4 regions of the Mesorhizobium sp. C264A genome follow, and region 3 is predicted to be linked to each of the others. Evidence: predicted binding sites of a transcription regulator. Region 3 holds the regulator's gene; each other region holds the start of a gene.
The links. The regulator PhoB, encoded in region 3, activates phosphate uptake and scavenging genes when phosphate is short. The targets are predictions, from matches to a motif close to TGTCATNNANCTGTCAT.
Positions count from the first base shown of each region.

Region 1: a site for PhoB is predicted at 1,871-1,887, ahead of NKL04_RS14925 (LTA synthase family protein). Genes of this name have one in related genera too.
Region 2: a site for PhoB is predicted at 1,865-1,881, ahead of phnC (phosphonate ABC transporter ATP-binding protein). Genes of this name have one in related genera too.
Region 4: a site for PhoB is predicted at 1,507-1,523, ahead of olsB (l-ornithine N(alpha)-acyltransferase). Genes of this name have one in related genera too.

Region 1 covers NZ_JAMYVY010000001.1:3,012,834-3,016,366, reverse strand. The annotation lists gene NKL04_RS14925 (LTA synthase family protein) at 1-1,820, opposite strand, end outside; gene fabD (ACP S-malonyltransferase) at 2,098-3,045, shown strand; gene fabG (3-oxoacyl-[acyl-carrier-protein] reductase) at 3,106-3,533, shown strand, end outside.
Region 2 covers NZ_JAMYVY010000002.1:2,193,042-2,196,574, forward strand. The annotation lists gene phnD (phosphonate ABC transporter substrate-binding protein) at 1-784, opposite strand, end outside; gene phnC (phosphonate ABC transporter ATP-binding protein) at 933-1,790, opposite strand; gene NKL04_RS29770 (DapH/DapD/GlmU-related protein) at 1,921-2,538, opposite strand; gene phnL (phosphonate C-P lyase system protein PhnL) at 2,535-3,242, opposite strand; gene phnK (phosphonate C-P lyase system protein PhnK) at 3,450-3,533, opposite strand, start outside.
Region 3 covers NZ_JAMYVY010000002.1:1,908,986-1,912,518, reverse strand. The annotation lists gene NKL04_RS28415 (ROK family protein) at 1-1,143, shown strand, start outside; gene phoB (phosphate regulon transcriptional regulator PhoB) at 1,174-1,863, opposite strand; gene phoU (phosphate signaling complex protein PhoU) at 1,880-2,584, opposite strand; gene pstB (phosphate ABC transporter ATP-binding protein PstB) at 2,625-3,449, opposite strand; gene pstA (phosphate ABC transporter permease PstA) at 3,467-3,533, opposite strand, start outside.
Region 4 covers NZ_JAMYVY010000002.1:2,261,621-2,265,153, forward strand. The annotation lists gene NKL04_RS30080 (trimeric intracellular cation channel family protein) at 1-460, shown strand, start outside; gene olsB (l-ornithine N(alpha)-acyltransferase) at 568-1,443, opposite strand; gene NKL04_RS30090 (response regulator) at 1,720-3,533, opposite strand, start outside.

The sequences.
Region 1 (3,533 bases), on a different contig from region 3:
GCCGGATCAACGTCCTTCTGCCGCGCCCAGTCCGGCGTGGCCTCACCTGACGGTGTCAAAAGCAGATTGCGGTCGACGACGCGATAGCGTTCGCGCAGCGCGCCCAGGAAGCCGGTGTAGTAGGGGTGCGTGATCCCGGCCGTTGTCAGGATGTGGTAGGGCAGGAAGGCCGGGCTCACCGCGCCCATATCCTGCGCCGGACCGGTGCGGTTAGACCAGATGACCAGCGGCGTCTGATGATGCTCCAGTGCCGCCTCCGGCGTCGGTTCCTTGCGCGGCGCGACATTGTCCTTCAGGTAACCGGTTTCGACATAGACGGGGCCGAGCGGCGGCAGATGGTCGCCGAAGAAGGCGATGACCGTCGGCCGCTCGCGCTTCTTCGCCCATTCGATCAATCGTTCGAGGCCACGGTCGGCATCGGCGGAGCCTTCGGCGTAGCTGAGCAGCGATTCCCGCGCCCATGTGCTGATCGGTGCCGCGACCTTGTGGGTCGGATTGTAATAGCGGTACGGCTCGTAGGGACCGTGGTTCTGCAGGCTGACGGCGAAGAAGAACACCGGCCGCTCGCTGGCGTCGGCCTCTGCGATGATCTCGTCGGTCATCGACGCATCGGAAGCCAGCGGCCCGCGCTTTTCCAGTGGCGGCAGCGTCTCTTCCGAGCGGAAATCGTTGAAGCCGAAATCGGCATAGACGGCGCCCCTGTTCCAGAACCAGTTGGTGCCCGGATGGATGGCGCGCGCCCGGTATCCCTCGCTTTTCAGGAAGGTCGCCAGCGACGGCGTCGGTGTGCGCACATATTGCTGGTAGGGGATCGAGCCCGCCGGCAGGAAGGCATTGGAAAAGCCGGTCAGCGCCTCGAATTCGATGTTGGCGGTCATGCCGCCGAATTCCGGCGAAAACATATAGCCGGAACGCAGCGCCCGCACATTGGGGATCGGGTCAGGCGTGATTGTGACGCCGGGCAGCTTGGTCGGATCCCAGAAAGATTCGCTCATCACCACGATGATGTCGGGTTTCTCATCCGGTACCGAGGCCGCCACAGCAGGCCTGTCGATCGCGTCGATCGCCTTGTCGGAATAGCCCGCCGGCGCCGAGACATGCGCCATCGGCACGTTGAGCGCGAAGGCCAGCGCAAACCCGTTGGAGGCGTAGTTCTCCTTCTGGTCCCACATGATCGGGATGATCTGCAGCCGGTCGCGGGTCCACGAGAAGGTGGCGTAGTCCATGATTGAGACGAAGAAGGCGAGCAGCGGCACTGCCAGCGTCAGCCGCGCCAGCCGCCCTTTGCGGCTGAGGATCGGAACCTTGCGGCGCCACAACCGCCAGCCATAGATCAGCAGCGACAGGCCGGCGACGATGCCGACCGCCATGGCGAGCGCCGTCCAAGGCCGTTCGCGCACCAGGAGCGGCATCAGTGCCATGATCTGGCGCGAATAAAGAAAATCGGTTGGGTAGAGCGGATCGCCGAGATAATGCGACTTCTGATGCCCGACAAAGGCCAGCGCCAGCGTCAGCGGCGCCACGATCATCAGGCTCTGGTGACTGCGGCCAAGCACGGCGTCCAGTCCCATCAGCACCAATGCAAAGACAATGATGGTGGTCCAGCCCGGCTTGAATGGCTGCAGGAAGAAGTCGACCGTGCCGAAGAAGTCGCCGCGCACGATCCATTCGATGGCGAACACCAGGATGGCGGAGGCAAGCAGCGTGACCAGACCGTAGCGGATGACCGGCCATCTGCGCCCCGGCAGGTAGCCGGTGGACGGATCGTCTTCCAAGAACTGTGGCGCGGGTACGGCCGCGCCCTTCCTGATCCTAGCCACGTCTCTTCCCCCGGCCCAAGCAACGCGTATTTCCACTCGCGCCACCGTTCTGTCATAGAACTGTCATGCAAAAGCTAGCGCCTGTGGCGAAAATAAGAAGAGCCAGCAAACGATTCGTGAGCGGTTTTCATCAGGTGTGATCGGCAAAAAGCCTTTGGGAACAGGGACTCGGGGTCAGCTCCGGTTCAAGCGAGAGCCGAAATACCCCCTCCGGGCTTGACTTGGCGGTCCGCCTTGCGTCACAGGCAGTAAAAATCAGCCGCTGGAGAGCGCCCAAATGGCCGTCGCATTCACCTTTCCGGGACAGGGCAGCCAGGCTGTCGGCATGGGCAAGGACCTCGCCGACGCCTTCCCCGAGGCACGCAGGGTGTTCGAGGAAGTCGATGATGCGCTGGGCGAAAAGCTGTCGAAACTGATCTGGGAAGGCCCGGAAGAGGCGCTGACCCTGACTGCCAATGCCCAGCCGGCGCTGATGGCGGTCTCGCTGGCGGGAATCCGCTCGCTGGAAGCGCGCGGCTTTTCGCTGAAGGACAAGGTTGCCTACGTTGCCGGTCATTCGCTCGGCGAATATTCCGCCCTTGCCGCGGCCGGTTTCGTTTCGGTCGCCGATGCTGCCCGGCTGCTGCGCATCCGCGGCAACGCCATGCAGGCGGCGGTGCCGGCCGGCGAGGGCGCCATGGCGGCGATCATCGGACTGGAACAGCCCGACGTCGAAGCCGCTTGCACCGAGGCCGCAACGGGATCCGGCAAGGTCTGCCAGATCGCCAACGACAATGGCGGCGGCCAGCTGGTGATCTCCGGCGCCAGGGCGGCGGTGGAACTCGCCGCGAAACTGTGCACCGAAAAGGGCGCCAAGCGGGCGCTGATGCTGCAGGTCTCCGCACCCTTCCATTCGGCGCTGATGGCGCCGGCGGCCGATGTCATGCGCGAGGCGCTGGCCGGCGTGACCAAGAATGCACCGGTCGTGCCCGTCGTCTCCAACGTCACTGTAGCCCCGACCAGCGACCCCGACGAGATCGCGCGCCGCCTGGTCGAGCAGATCACCGGGCGCGTGCGCTGGCGCGAAACGGTGGAGTGGTTCGGCGCCAATGGCGTCGCCACGCTCTATGAGATCGGCGCCGGCAAGGTGCTTTCCGGCCTGGCGCGGCGGATCAACCGCGACATCGCCACATCGGCCGTCGGCACGCCGGCCGAAGTCGAGGCGGCGCTGGCCGCGCTTGCATAATCCACTGGCGATTCAACCCCTCCCGTGGGAAGGGTGTTCTCTTAAGATCAGGAGACGAAAATGTTCGAACTGACCGGCCGCAAGGCGCTCGTCACCGGCGCATCGGGCGGCATTGGCGAGGCGATTGCCCGGGTGCTGCATGCGCAAGGCGCCATTGTCGGCCTGCACGGCACCCGCATCGAGAAACTGGAGACCCTGGCCGGCGAACTCGGCGACCGGGTAAAGCTGTTCCCGGCCAATCTTGCCGACCGTGACGAGGTCAAGGCGCTTGGCCAGAAGGCCGAAGCCGAACTCGAAGGCGTCGACATACTGGTCAACAATGCCGGCATCACCAAGGACGGCCTGTTCGTGCGCATGGCGGACGCGGATTGGGACAGCGTGCTGGAGGTGAACCTCACCGCCGTGTTCCGGCTGACCCGCGAGCTGACCCATCCGATGATGCGCCGCCGCCATGGCCGCATCATCAACATCACCTCGGTGGTCGGCGT
Region 2 (3,533 bases), 280 kb from region 3:
GGTCGGTGAAGAAGGCGGCAAGCTTGGCGGTCATGTCGTCGCCGAGCGCGGTGCGCACGACCAGTGGGCCGTTCGGGATCAGGCCCGAGCGCCAGACTTCGACGAAGTCGTTGGGGTCGACGGCGCCCTTGGCGGTGACCTTGTGGAAGGTGCCGGAGGTGTAGCCGTTCTTGAAGTCGCCGATGCCGGAGGAATCGTCAACCGCAACGTCGACCTTGCCGTCGCGAACGGCGAGGATGTTGTTTTCATGGCCGCCATTGAACTGGGTCGAGGCGAAGTAGGCGTCGTTCGAGGCGCCGGTGTCCTTCGGGATCTGGGTCAGCGGGATCAGGTAGCCCGAGGTCGAGTCCGGATCGGCGTAGCCGAGCTTCTTGCCCTTGGCCGACTTGATGTCGGTAATGCCCGAAGACTTCAGCGCCAGGCCGATGGAATAATAGCCGGTGGCGCCGTCGGTCTGCTGGGTGGTGAGGATCGGGGTGACCGCCTTCGGGTCCTTGATGTAGACGCTGGCGTAGCCGGAAGCGCCGAGTTCGGCGAAGTCGAGCGTGCCGCCGAGCAGGCCCTGGATGACGCCGTCATAGTCGGCGGCGGGGAACAGCGAGACCTTTTCGAAGCCGAATTCGGTCTTCAGGTGATCGGCCAGGCACTGATAATTGCGCAGGCGGTCGGTTTCGTTCTCTCCGCCGAGGATGCCGACGCGGAATTCCTTGAGGTCGGCCGCATGCGCGGCGCTGGTTGCCATGGCGAGAGCCGAAACGGCGCCGAATACCATCTTCCTGAACATTTGATGTCTCTCCTGTAAGTTCCGGCCCCGCGCCGGCAGCGTTCTTGATTTTTGCAAGTGCCCTTGACGCGGGCGGTCGATCCAGTGCGGCTCAGTTTTGGTCCATGATCTTTTCCGAAAACCGGTATCCACTTTTCGGGATCATGGATCAGTACCCGGGGAATGCGGGCTCGAGCGGGCTGGCGGATGCGGCGATCTTTTGCTTGTAGGCGATGCTGGTCGAGGTGATGGCCTCGGAGATATCGACGCCGTTGCCGTCGGCGCCATAGACCAGGCGCACGGCCTCGCGGTTGAGCGCTTCCGGCGGACCGTCGAAGACGATCTTGCCGGCAGCCATGCCGATGATGCGGTTGCAATAGGTGCGGGCGGTGTCCAGCGTGTGCAGATTGGTGACGACGGTGATGCCTTCGCGCAGGTTGATGTCCTGCAGCGAGTCCATCACCACCTTGGCGTTGAGCGGGTCGAGCGAAGCGATCGGCTCATCGGCGAGCAGCACCTTGGGCTGCTGCATCATGGCGCGGGCAATGGCGACGCGCTGCTGCTGGCCGCCAGACAGCGTGCCGGCTGGCTGCAGTGCGGTGCGGGCGATGTCGAGGCGCTCGAGTGCTGCAATCGCCTCAGCGCATTCGGCGCGGGTAAACATGCCGAGCAGGTTGGAAAAGGTCGAGCGATGATTGAGACGGCCGAGCAGCACATTGGTTAGCACATCGAGGCGCGGCACCAGGTTGAACTGCTGGAAGATCATGGCGCAGTCGCGCTGCCAGCGTCGCAGCGGCGAGCCACGCAGCCGCGAGACCTCGGCACCGTCAAAAAAAATCGATCCCTGGCTGGGGTCGATGAGACGGTTGATCATGCGAAGGAGGGTGGATTTGCCGGCGCCGGAACGACCGATGATGCCGACCATCTGGCCCTGTGGGATCGACAGGTCGATGGCGCTGACAGCGGTGTTCTTGCCAAATCGGCGCGAGACGCCGCGGATTTCGAGCGTGGCAGGGGTCGATAACATCGAAGAGTTCCAGACCTGAATTGATCGTCTGGTTCTCGCCTAGCGCAGCGACATGAACCTGCCATGTCATCACGATGTCAGTTTTGTTACGCTCCACAGCCGTGCGGCAAGTGGGGGTGATCGCACCCGATCAGGCGCCGTATTTCTCGAGGAACGCGTCTGCCTCGAGTACGCGAAAATCGTCGAGCGCGGCGCGCAGCCTGGCGTGGTCCCAGTCCCACCAGGCGAGCGCCTGGTAGCGTTCGGCCGTGCGGCGATCGAAACGCTCGCGGATCGGCTTGGCTGGCACCCCGCCAACGATGGTGTAGGGCGCGACATCCTTCGACACCACAGCGCCGGCGCCTACGGCAGCACCATCGCCGACGGTGACGCCGGGCAGGATGGTCGAGCCGTGGCCGAGCCAGGTGTCGTGGCCGATGGAGACGCGTTTGGCGCGGCGCTGGGCGAAGAATTCTGTTTCGTGCTCGGCGTCGTCCCAATAGTCGGAGGCGCGATAGGTGAAGTGATGCAGCGTCGGCCGCCAGGTCGGGTGGTTTGTGGCGTTGATGCGCACGGCGGCGGCTATGTTGGAGAACTTGCCGATGGTCGCGCACCAGACGACGCAGTCCTGCATGATGTAGGAATAGTCGCCGAGGATGCTTTCGGACACGCGGCTGCGGTCGGCGATCTCTGTCCAGCGCCCCAATGTCGAGTTCTCGACCTGCGCCGTGGCGTGGACCAACGGCGCTTCCGATAGTTTCCTGCTCATGCAGCGATTTTTCCGGCGGCGAAAGAGGTCACGTCGATGATGCGATCGGCGACGGCGTCACGCACATCCGGGTCATGGAAGATGCCGAGCAAGGCGACACCGCCGGCCTTCTTGGCGGCGATCAACGCAACCACAACGTCGCGGTTTTTCGAATCGAGCGAAGCTGTCGGCTCGTCGAGCAGCAAGACCGGATGCTCGGTGATGAAGCCGCGCGCGATATTGACGCGCTGCTGCTCACCGCCCGAGAAAGTCGCCGGCGGCAGCGCCCAGAGCTTTTCCGGCAAATTGAGCTGCCCCAGCAAGGTGCGTGCTTTTTTCCGCGCGCTCTCGCGGTCCTCGCCGCGTTCGACCAGCGGCTCGGCGACCACGTCGAGCGCGGAGACGCGCGGCACGGTGCGCAGGAACTGGCTGACATAGCCGATCGTCTGGCGGCGCACGGAAAGCACCGTGCGCGGGCTGGCGATGGCGAGATCGATCAGGCCGCCCTCATGCTGAACGATGATCTGGCCTTCATCGACGGCATAATTGCCATAGAGCATTTTCAGGATCGAGCTTTTGCCGGCGCCGGAAGGCCCGCCGAGCACGGCGCATTCACCGGCCCGGATCGAGAATGAGACGCCGGCGACAACCGGCAATCTGATGCCGTCGCGCAGATGCATGGTGAAGCTTTTGGCGACGCCGGAAACAACGAGGGGCGTCGGCATCAGAAGGTTCTCCAATCGTTGTTCGTCCGCGGGCCAACACCCCCTCTGCCTTGCCAGGCATCTCCCCCTCAAGGGGGGAGATTGGCTGTCGCGTTCGACTTCGCCATTCTTCTGCATCGTAGAAGGGGCGGGACATAAAAGCTGCTGATCTCCCCCCTTGAGGGGGAGATGGCCGGCAGGCCAGAGGGGGGTGCCTTGGCGCCATCTTCACACCTGTAGAATCGAGGAAACAAGCAATTGCGTGTAAGGCGCGCGGGGATCGTCGAGCACGCGATCCGTCAGGCCGCTTTC
Region 3 (3,533 bases):
GAGATTGCGGCGACCACCGGCCTCAGCCACTCGACCATATCGGCAATCTCGTCTGATCTGATTCAAGAAGGCGTCCTGATTGAAGGCAAACCTGGCGAGACAGGCGCACTGAAACGCGGCCGGCCGCAGGTCGGCCTTGGCCTCAACCCGGAAGCGGCGGCGGTGATGACCGTCGTGCTGTCGCTCAATTTCCTGTCCGTCACCGTCATCGACTATGCCGGCCACGTCGTCGCCGAGGAACAGCGCCGGCTGGACACGCTGACCAAGCCGCGCGACGAGCTGATTGGCGAATGCGTAGCAATCGTCCGGCGGCGGCTTGAGGATCCCGACCTCGATGTCCAGAGCATCGCCCGCATTGCCATGGGCATCCAGGGCATCACCGATTCGCAGGCGCGCGCCATGCTGTGGTCGCCAATCACGCCACTGACCGACATTGCCTTCGCCGACATGTTGGAAGTGGAATTCGGCATTCCGGCCACCATGGAGAACGACTGCAATATGATGGCGGTGGCGCTGCAATGGCGCCAGCCCGAGCGCTACCGCGACAACTTTATCGCCATCCTCTTGTCGCACGGCATCGGCATGGGACTGGTGCTGAAAGGCGAACTGTTCACCGGCACCCATTCCTCGGGCGGCGAGTTCGGCCACATGATCCACCGTCCGGGCGGCGCGCTCTGCCGCTGCGGGCGGCGCGGCTGCGTCGAGGCCTATGCCGGAAACTACGCCATCTGGCGCAGCGCCAAAATGATGGGCGAGGATGCCGAGCCGGTCGATATCGGCGACGCTGATATGCGCGCACTCGCCGCGCGCGCCCGCGAAACCGATGGCCCGGAGCGCGAAGCCTATCGCAGGGCCGGTGAGGCGCTCGGCTTCGGCCTCGGCAGCCTGTTTGCTCTGATCGATCCGGCACCCGTCGCCATGGTCGGCGTCAGCGCCGCCGCCTTCGACCTGATCGAACCGGCATTGCGCGAAGCGATCGCCCAGACCGCCGGCGGCCAGCACTCGAAATCGATCTCCTTCGACACCGAGCCCAACGAGCTGCCGCTGATCCGCGAAGGCTGCGCCATGCGCGCGCTCGGCTTCGTCGACCAGGAGATTTTCGCGCCGGGCATTCAGGCGAAATCCGGCAAGCATGTCGCCTGAATGGCCGGCAACGGCGCGACGCGCAGCATCCTAGTCTTCCCTAATAGCGTAGCCGGCGCCGCGAATGGTACGGATGACATCCGGCATGCGGCCGTTGTTGACGGCCTTGCGCAGCCGCCCGACATGCACGTCGACGGTTCGCTCGTCTATATAGATCGTCTCGCCCCAGACATTGTCGAGCAGTTGGCTGCGCGAGAACACGCGGCCGGGATGGCGCATCATGAATTCGAGCAGCCGGAACTCGGTCGGTCCGAGCCTGATCTCGCTCTTCTTGCGGTAGACCCGGTGCGATTCTCGATCGAGCACGATGTCGCCGACCTTGAGCACGCTCGACAGCACTTCCGGCTTGGCGCGGCGCAGCAGCGCTTTCACGCGCGCCATGAACTCCGGCGTCGAGAATGGCTTGACCAGATAGTCGTCGGCACCGGTGGACAGGCCGCGCACGCGGTCGCTTTCCTCACCGCGCGCGGTCAGCATGATGATCGGCAGCCGCTCGGTTTCGGGCCGCACTCTAAGCCGCCGGCAGAGCTCGATGCCGGAAACAGCCGGCACCATCCAGTCGAGCACCAGGAGATCGGGCACGTTTTCCTGCAGGCGGATCTCGGCCTCGTCGCCGCGTGTCACCACCTCGACCTGATAGCCTTCGGATTCGAGGTTGTAGCGGAGGAGCACGCCTAGTGGCTCCTCGTCCTCCACGACCATGATGCGTGGCGCGATCATAGGCAGTTCACCCTCATCAGGCCGGCGTGGCCATCGCCGTCTCGTCCTGCTTCGGACGATTGGCGGGCAATTGCTGGCCGGTCAGCACATAATACGCATTTTCGGCGATGTTGGTGACATGATCGCCGATGCGCTCAAGATTCTTGGCGCAGAACAAGAGATGCGTGCAGGCGGTGATGTTGCGAGGGTCTTCCATCATGTAGGTCAAGAGCTCACGAAACACGGACGTGTATTTGACGTCGATGCGCTCGTCGTCATTCCTGAGTTTTGCAAGAGCTGCCGCATCGGTGGCGGCATATTCCTCGACGACGCCTTGCACCTGGATCAGCACCAGTTGCGCCATGGCATCGATGGAGTGCGAGAGGTCGCGCGGCGTGACGCTCAAGCCCACGGTGCCGACGCGTTTGGCGATGTTCTTGGCGAGATCGCCGATGCGCTCGAGGTCGCCGGCCATGCGGATCGAGCCGACCACGGCGCGCAGATCGTTGGCCATCGGCTGGCGCTTGGCGATCAGCGTGATGGCGCGGTCGTCCAGTTCGCGCTGGCGCGCATCCATGATGGCGTCGTCGGAAACGACACGCTGTGCCAGCGCATTGTCCGAATTGAGCAGCGCCCTGGTCGAGCCGCTGACCATCGAGCCTGCCAGATCGCCCATGTCGCGGATCAGCTTGCTGATCTGCCCGAGCTCTTCATCGAAGGAGGCGACGGTATGTTCACCCATGATCTTGGTCCTCGTGCCTGAAATTCACCCGCCGGAAGGTTCAGCCGAAGCGGCCGGTAATGTAATCTTGGGTGCGCTTGTCGTCGGGGTTGGTGAACATCTTGTCGGTTGCGCCCTCCTCGACGAGATAGCCGAGATGGAACATCGCCGTGCGCTGCGACACGCGCGCCGCCTGCTGCATCGAATGGGTGACGATGACGATCGTGTAGTTCTGGCGCAGTTCGTCGATCAGCTCCTCGACACGGGCGGTGGCGATCGGATCAAGCGCCGAGCAGGGCTCATCCATCAGGATCACTTCCGGCGACACGGCGATGGCGCGCGCGATGCACAGGCGCTGCTGCTGGCCGCCGGACAGGCCGGTGCCGGGCTCCTGCAGGCGGTCCTTGACCTCGTTCCAGATCGCCGCCTTCTTCAGGCTCTGCTCGACGATCTGGTCCATGTCGGACTTGCGCTTGGCCAGCCCATGGATGCGCGGGCCGTAGGCGACGTTCTCGTAGATCGACTTCGGGAACGGATTGGGTTTCTGGAACACCATGCCGACGCGTGCGCGCAGTTCGACGACATCGATGTTCTTGTCGTAGATGTCGTCTTCATCGAGCGTGATCTTGCCGGTCACCCGCGCCGAATCGATGGTGTCGTTCATGCGGTTGAGGCAGCGCAGGAAGGTCGACTTGCCGCAGCCGGACGGGCCGATCAGCGCCGTCACCTGGTTCTGGCGGACGTCGAGATTGACGTCGAACAACGCCTGCTTCTCGCCGTAGAAGACGCCGACCTTGTCGCCGCGCATCTTGATGACTTCGTTCGACTTGGCGTTCATTTTGTCGCCCACTGCATTTTCAAGGGACTGTTCGGTCATGATGTTCATACCAAATTGCCTTTTTTCTACCAGCGCCGCTCGAACCGGCGCCGAAGCACGATCGCGGTGATGTTCATGGCCATGAGGAAGACG
Region 4 (3,533 bases), 350 kb from region 3:
GGTCGCCAACTCCGGCTATGTGCTGGTTTGCGCGGCGGTTGCGGTGCTGGTCTTCTTCATCGCCCACCGCGTCGAATCCCGCTGGAAATGGCTGCTCTGGCTCGACGCCATCGGATTGGCGGCCTTTTCCGTAATGGGCGCGGCCAAGGGGCTGGCCATCACCGGCTCGCCGGTCGTCTCCGTTGTTATGGGCGTGTTGACCGCCACATTTGGCGGCATCCTGCGCGATCTGCTGGCCGGCGAGCCATCGGTGCTGCTCAGGCCCGAAATCTACGTCACCGCCGCACTCGCGGGCGCCGGCCTCTACACACTTGGCGATCTTGCCGGCCTGCCGCCGCTCGCCTCGGATATCGCCGGCTTCGTCGCGTCTTTCCTGGTGCGCGGCGGCGCGCTGAAATTCGGCTGGACCTTTCCGTCCTACAAGAGCCGCCCGGGACGGCGACCGGAGGATATTCCGTAGGGAGAGGGATTAGGGAATAGGGAATAGGGAATAGGGAATAGTCGGTAGTCAGCAATTCGCGGCAGCCTTCACTACTGCCTACTGCCTACTGCCTACTGCCTACTGCCTCACGCCGCAAAGCGCTGCGCTTCCCCGCCATAATAGTTGACGTAGCGGGCGCCGATTTCCTTGACCGGCATCACCACGAACACATCGACGGTGGAGAACTCACGGTCGATGACGCAGCCGTCGCCGATGCGGGCGCCGACGCGCAGATAGCCCTTGACCAGCGGCGGCATGGCCGCGATCGCCGCCTTGGCGTTGACCGCCTCGATCGGCATCAGATCCATCGAGCAATAGCGGCCGGAGACCGCCCGCACATCCCAGGCGGAGTTGGTCCGGCAGTGATGGGCAAGGTAGGTGAGCGCCTCGGCATGCGCAGCCGGCACCGTGCCAGGGAACGAGGCACAACCGGTCATCACGCCGATCTCATAGTGGTTGATGTAGGCCCAGATGCCTTGCCACAGCGCCTCAATGGTGCGCTTCGAGCGGTATTCCGGCAGCACGCAGGAGCGGCCGAGCTCAAGGAAGCGCTGGCCGGGATGGCGGGCGATCAGCTTGGTCAGTTCGAACTCGCCTTCGGAATAGAAGCCGCCGGCGGTCGCCGCAATCTCTTGCCGCAGCAGGCGGTAAGTGCCGACGATGCGGCGATGCTCGGGGCCGGAGATCGAGGTGTCAAGCACCAGGAGATGGTCGCACAGCGGGTCGAAGCGGTCGGCGTCGCGCCGGTCCTGCGCCTGGAACAGGTCCTTCCTGGCGCCAAGCTCGTCATAAAACACCCGGTAGCGCACTTCCTGCGCGGCGGCGATCTCGGCCTCATTGCGGGCAAGCCGCACTTCGAGATTGCCGATACGGCCCAGCGGTGCGCCTGTTGCGACGGCATCGGCGTTCCGCGCGGCGAGCAAAGCGCCGCCTGCGCTGGGCCGAGTGTCACATTCCGGCATAACTGTATGCACGAGTGATTCTCCTTCGAGCCATCCCTCTTGGCACGGGGATACGGTGTAGGTGCAACAGGATTGTGACAGTACCGTGATACGGCGCGACGGGCAATACTTCGTCGGCTGGCGAAAACCCTCATTCGGCTACCTACGTGACGCGAGGATTGCGCCAGCGTCACCTTGAAGCGCGTCGCGCTGGGACGATTCACGCGACGCGCTTCAAGTCTTTGTTTTGTGCATGTCGTCTTCTCAAAACCGGGGCCATTTTCGAGCGACATGAATTCAGGCGGCCACCTGGCCCTCGACGGCATGGACCAGCGCGTCGGGATCGAGCGGCTTGGTGACAAAGCCGCTGGCGCCATGGGCGAGCACGGTGTGGCGGGTCTTTTCCTGGCTGTCGGCCGAAAGCACCATGATCGGAACCGGCGGCACAGCCATTTCCTCCTCGTGGCGGCGGATGGCGGCGATCGCGTCCAGCCCGTCCATGACCGGCATGTGCAGATCCATCAGCACCACATCGAAGCGGTTTTTCAGCCCGGCTTCGGTCACCGCCTCGACCGCGGCCTTGCCATTGCCGACCACTTTCACGCGATGTCCCGCCTTCAAAAGCGTGGCGCGGGCAAGCATGGCGTTGATGTCGTTGTCTTCGGCGATCAGCACCGACAAGCCTTGCCGGCGCCCGCCATGGACACGAAGGGCGGACACGCCGCTCTTTTCCGGCTTGGGCTGGGGCAAGGCAGGGGCGTGATTGGTCAACAGCACGCGCAGCAGCGTTTCGCCGCGCACCGGCCTTGCCAGGAAGGTGGCGTAGCCGCTGGCGCGGAATTCGCCAAGCATGCCGCGGTCGGTCGGCGCGATCAGCGTGATCGCCTCGCAATCGGCAAAGCCACTCTGGCGCAGGCGCTTGAGCAGTCTGCCGTCGCCGTCCTCCAGGGCCGCGTCGATCAACAGCACATCGCAATGTTCGGCGAAGGGCGTCGCCTGGGAAGCGGTTGCGGCGACGTCGACGGCGCCGCCATGGGCGCGGATGGTGCGGGCGATGGCGTCGGCCTCGACGGCGTTCTTCGACACGATCACGGCGCGCCGGCCGGCCAGGATGTTCTGCCGGTTCTGCGGTGCCTCGGTTGCTCCTGCGGCCGGGATCTCGAAGACGAATTCCGATCCCTCGCCAAGCCGGCTCGACACCGAAATGGCACCGCCCATGGCGGCGACCAGGCGCCTCGATATGGCCAGACCGAGGCCGGCGCCGCCATGGGTGCGGGTCGAGGTGCCGTCGGACTGTTCGAACTCCTCGAAGATGCGCTCCATATCCTCTTCGCGCAGGCCAGGGCCGGTGTCGGCGACGGTGAAGCAGATGCGGTCGCTGGTCTCGGTGCGGGCCCGTGCAACCGAAACCAGCACGCCGCCGGTGTCGGTGAACTTGATCGCATTGCCGATCAGGTTGAGCAGCACCTGCCTGACCCTGCCGGGATCGGCCATGATCATCTGTGGCACGTCGGGCTCGACATGACAGCCGAGGCCGATGTTCTTGGCGAAGGCTTTCGCCGCCATCAGTTCGATGATGTTGTCGGCGATTTCGCGCAGCGATGTCGGCTGCGGCTCCGGGTCGAAACGGCCGGCCTCTATCTTGGAATAGTCGAGCAAATCCTCGATGAGCGCCAAAAGGGCGCTGGCCGAGGTCGAGACGGCGCCGACATAGGTGCGCTGCTCGGGCGACAGATTGGTGTCAGCCAGAAGCTTGGCCATGCCCATGATGCCGTTCATCGGCGTGCGGATCTCATGGCTGACGGTGGCGAGGAAGCGCGACTTGGCCTGGCTGGCATATTCGGCGCGCTCACGCGCGGTGATCAACGAGGATTCGGCGCGCTTGCGGGCGGTGATGTCACGGGCAATCGCCCGGTGCGAGACGGCGCCGCTATCCTTGTCGCGCACCGACAGTTCGATCCATGAGAACCAGCGCGGACCGTTCGGGGTACGTATGGAGACGTCGGTGGAACTCAGGCATTCATGATCGGAAAAGGCGGCGTCGGGAACGATACCGACATCGATGCCGAGGTCGGCCAGAGTCCTGCCGGCAAGGTCGCGCTGATCGGTTC